Regions from separate parts of the Paraburkholderia sp. BL27I4N3 genome, predicted to be linked through region 1. Evidence: riboswitches for the same ligand, from Rfam matches in the RefSeq annotation. Region 1 holds a riboswitch; the other holds the start of a gene.

The links. A riboswitch is a leader RNA that binds a small molecule or an ion and turns the genes downstream of it on or off. The one in region 1 is predicted to bind thiamine pyrophosphate.
Region 2: another riboswitch for thiamine pyrophosphate. It lies ahead of B0G71_RS21035 (FAD-dependent oxidoreductase); the one in region 1 lies ahead of thiC (phosphomethylpyrimidine synthase ThiC).

Annotation. Positions count from the first base shown of each region.
Region 1 is NZ_QREJ01000001.1:991,406-993,603, forward strand. It holds gene thiC (phosphomethylpyrimidine synthase ThiC) at 1-1,109, opposite strand, end outside; TPP riboswitch at 1,300-1,418, opposite strand; gene B0G71_RS04535 (GreA/GreB family elongation factor) at 1,571-1,981, opposite strand.
Region 2 is NZ_QREJ01000001.1:4,639,476-4,641,673, reverse strand. It holds gene B0G71_RS21035 (FAD-dependent oxidoreductase) at 5-1,135, opposite strand; TPP riboswitch at 1,352-1,475, opposite strand; gene B0G71_RS21030 (ABC transporter ATP-binding protein/permease) at 1,868-2,198, shown strand, end outside.

The DNA.
Region 1 (2,198 bases):
TTCGCCATGATCGAACCGCCGCGCGAGACGATGCCCGTCATGCGCTTGGCCGTCAGCGGCACGTATTGCAGACGCACGCCCGCGTGGATCGTGAAGTAGTCGACGCCTTGCTCTGCCTGTTCAATGAGCGTGTCGCGGAAGATTTCCCACGTCAGATCTTCGGCCTTGCCGTTGACCTTTTCGAGCGCCTGATAGATCGGCACCGTGCCGATCGGCACCGGCGAATTGCGGATGATCCACTCGCGCGTTTCGTGGATGTGCTTGCCGGTGGAGAGATCCATCACCGTGTCGCCGCCCCAGCGGATCGCCCACGTCATCTTGTCGACTTCCTCGCCGATGGAGGACGTCACCGCCGAGTTGCCGATGTTCGCATTCACCTTCACGAGGAAGTTGCGGCCGATGATCATCGGTTCGCTTTCCGGGTGATTGATGTTATTCGGGATGATCGCGCGGCCGCGCGCCACTTCTTCGCGCACGAACTCCGGCGTGATCGCCGTGAGACCGTTCGGGCCGAACGCGCTGGCGCCGAACGCCTGGCCCGGATGCTGGCGGCCCATCATCGCCGCGAGCTTTTCGCCGTTCGGCCCGCTTGTCTTGAGGCTTTCCAGATACTCGGCGCGGCGCTGGTTCTCGCGAATGGCGATGTATTCCATTTCCGGCGTGATGATGCCTTGGCGGGCGTAATGCATCTGCGAGACGTTTTTGCCGGCGATCGCGCGGCGCGGCGTGCGATGCAGGCCCTTGAAGCGCAGATCGGCGGTGGCCGTGTCGGCGGCGCGCTCGCGGCTGAAGTCGCTCGACAGACCCGTCAGCGCTTCGGTGTCGCCGCGTTCTTCGATCCAAGTTTGGCGCAGTGCGGGCAGACCTGCGCGGATGTCGATCTTGGCTTCCGGATCGGAGTAAGGGCCCGACGTGTCGTAGACATAGACCGGCGGATTCTTTTCGCCACCGAAGCTGTCGGGCGTGTCGGCCTGCGAGATTTCGCGCATCGGCACGCGGATGTCGGCACGCGAGCCGGTCACGTAGACCTTGCGGGAATTCGGCAACGGCGCGACAGCGGCTTCGTCGACGTGAGCGTCGGCGGAAAGGAACTTCGGATTGGCGTTCATCGTATCTCCTGTGTCGACCGGAGTTGGCGCTTTAGCGCTTACTCCGGTCCCATGCAGAGCAGTCGACCAGAGTTGGCGCTTTAGCGCCTGACTCAGGTCCCATGCAGAGCATGGCGTTGAGTGGGGCGGCTAAGCAGGAGACGAGACGGAAGTAGTCGGAATTCGCGGGAGATGAGGCAATAAAGCTTGGCTGCGAAATCCGTACGCTTCCCTGCGCTGGCATTATCCAGATCAGGTTCAAAGGGTATTTCTCACCCACGTGGCACGGACCTCCAACCTCCGTGCGACGCAGGACCCCCGCGTTAGCAGCGCACACGATACACCGGCCGCCCGCTGCTTGGCAACCCATCTTGAAAAGTCGGATGATGGAAATAACGACGGGCCGCTACACGTTGCTTGCGGATCGACGGGGCGGCCGAAGATGCTGCGGCATAAGTTTCGCGCGGCGCGCGCGGCGTTGCTTACAGCGTGAAATCGTCGGCGGCTTCGGGCTGAAACAGGATCTTTTCCAGCTTCAGCACTTTCTCAGTGCCACTCGGCGGCGTGAAGCGGATGCGCTCGCCGCGTTTGGCGCCGAGCAACGCAATACCGGCGGGCGAGAACACGTTCAGGCGGCCGTGCGCGAAGTCCGCATTGGGCGGATAGACCACGGTCCAGGTCATTTGCTCGCCGCTGGTTTCGTCGACCAGCGTGGCTTGTGAATTCATCGTGACGACGTTGGCAGGTATCTCGCGCGAATCGACAATGACCGCGCGTTCCAGCACGTCGTCGAGCATGTCTTGCAAACGCGCGTCCGCCCCCGGCCTGGCGGCGTGTTTCTCGAGACGGGCGACGTCGAGTTCGGTGAGGTAACAGGTTTTCGTCTTTTTCACGACGGGTACTCCAATTCGATCTGCATTTGAGGGAACAGCTTGCGGATGAGATCGGCCCGGAGCCCGACAACGCGGCTCAGGCAATGGAGCGGGCAGCGTTAGATCGGGCGCCGGGCGGCGTGGAGCGGGAGCGTTCGGGACGGCTCGCCGGCGTGGCGCGGCATGAGTTCCGCGCGCGCGCAGCCGGTTGCGCGGCGGGGGCGCAAACGGAAGAAGG
Region 2 (2,198 bases), 3.6 Mb from region 1:
ACGCTCATGCCGGCTCCCGCGCGGAGTCCAGTTGAAAAAGCTCGCTCCAGCGCGCGTCGCGCTGCCAGTCGGCGAAGGCATCGGCGTCGCCGATGCGGCCGTCGAGCAGCGCCGCGGCGAAGCGCACGGCTTCGTCGGCGACTTCGGGCACGATCATGTAGCCGTGCCGGTACAGGCCGTTCACGCGCAGTGTTTGCGCGCCGTCCCACAGCACGGCCGGACGGTGGTCCGGCAGAGTTGGGCGGCACTGCGAATTCAGTTCGAGGATGCGTGCCTCGCCGAAGCCGGGATGCACGGAAAACGCCGCGCTCAGCAGTTCGAGCGCGGAGCGCACGCTGACCGGCGACATGTCCTCGCCTTCCACTTCGGTGGCGCCGATCACGTAGAGATCGTCCTGCTTCGGCGCGATGTAGAGCGGATAGCGTGGATGCAGCAGCCGCACCGGTCGCGTCAGCTTGATACCGGGCGCATGCACGCGCGCGACTTCACCACGAATGCCGCGCAGCTTAGGCAGCACGGACTTCGCGCCGAGGCCGCGGCAATCGATTGTGATACGCGCGGGCGGCAGCGCTCGCTCGTCGACCGGCGTATTCCAGTGCGTGTCGACGCCGCGTTGCGCGAGGCCCGCGGCCAGCGCGGTCAGCACCTGACGGTTATCCAGCTGGCCTTCACGCGGCAGCAGCCAGCCCTGGTTGAAACGGCCCGCCAAAGCAGGCTCGGCGGCGCCGAGCTGCGCGCCCGCCAAGGTGACGAAGCCGCCGTCCAGCAATTCATCCGGAGCGTTCGAGCGCACCCGGCGTTCGAATAGCGGCGCTTCGGTGCGGTCGGCGTGATGCCAGACGACCAGCGTGCCGTTGCGCTGAAAGAACACCGGCTCAGGAAGTTCGGCCAGCACTTGCGGCCAGGTGTCGAGCGAACTCGCGCCGAGACGGGTGATCAGCAGTTCGGCGCTGGCGGCTTCCGCGAGCGGTGCCAGCATCGCCGCGGCGACCCACGCGGCCGATTGCGTGCCGGCGGCATCGCCACGTTCATAGAGCGCCACGCGATGCCCCTGACCGGCGAGCCGCCACGCCACCAGCCGCCCGCACAGGCCACCGCCGAGCACGGCGAAATCGGGTTGTGCAGAACGCGTCATCGCGCACACTCCGTTTCAGGACGGCAAGCAAAGCTGAAGCACCGCGCGCCGACGGCGGCGTGACGAAGAGCAAAACACATATCTGAAGAATAGGCGGTCATCGAGTCCTTTCCGTACGGCAACAAAACGCTCGTACCCAGGACGAAACCGGCGGGTGAGGCCGGCCGGGCAATGCGCGATCCAATGACGGACGCTGCCCGGCGGGGAATGGAAGACTGGCTGCTTCCGGAAACTTCCCGCGCCGGTATTACCCGGATCGGGTGCAAAGGGTGTCTCTCAGCCTCGCCGCCGCGCCATGAAAATCATGCCGCCTGTGCGCGAAGCACCCCTGTTTCGTCGAAGGTCATTAGACCATAAAAGGCGCGGCGCCCGCAAACCAGCGGCTGGCCGCGTCGCACGCGATTTGATCCGACACCATCTTTCACGTTATCAATGCGGCCGAAGGCGGCGCTCTGGCACAATGCCAGCACAGGACGCCGCACGGACGCGGCGCGGGCGGCACGCCGTCCCGCCGTGTTCGCAACTGCAGCGGCGCGGGGCCTCGCGGCGCAAATTAATTTTCGCTTAAGGGCTTCACGCCAGAATCTGACGCTCACTCAGGCGTGCGTTCGTCGAGCACGACGCCCGGGCATGTACCGCAAACCCGCCGCAGGGCAGCCCGCAGACGAGCTGCCCGAACGGGGTCAGCCCCAATGGGCCACCCCGATGGGCCAGCACTACTTCAGGATGCTCATGACACCGAATACCTCTGCCAGCCCCGTGCTGCCGCCGGACGAAAAAGTCTCCGCCTGGAGCCTGATCAAACCTTACTGGGTTTCCGAAGAACGAAAAACGGCCTGGGGCCTGCTCATCGCGATCATCGTGATGAATCTGCTCGTGGTGTGGATCAACGTACGGCTGAACCGCTGGAGCGCCGACTTCTACAACGCGCTGCAAACCAAGAACGTGCACGACTTCCCGCACCTGCTGATGGTGTTCTCGGGGCTCGCGTTCGGCTTCATCATTCTCGCGGTGTACGGCCGTTACCTGCGCCAGATGCTCGGCTTCCGCTGGCGCCAGTGGC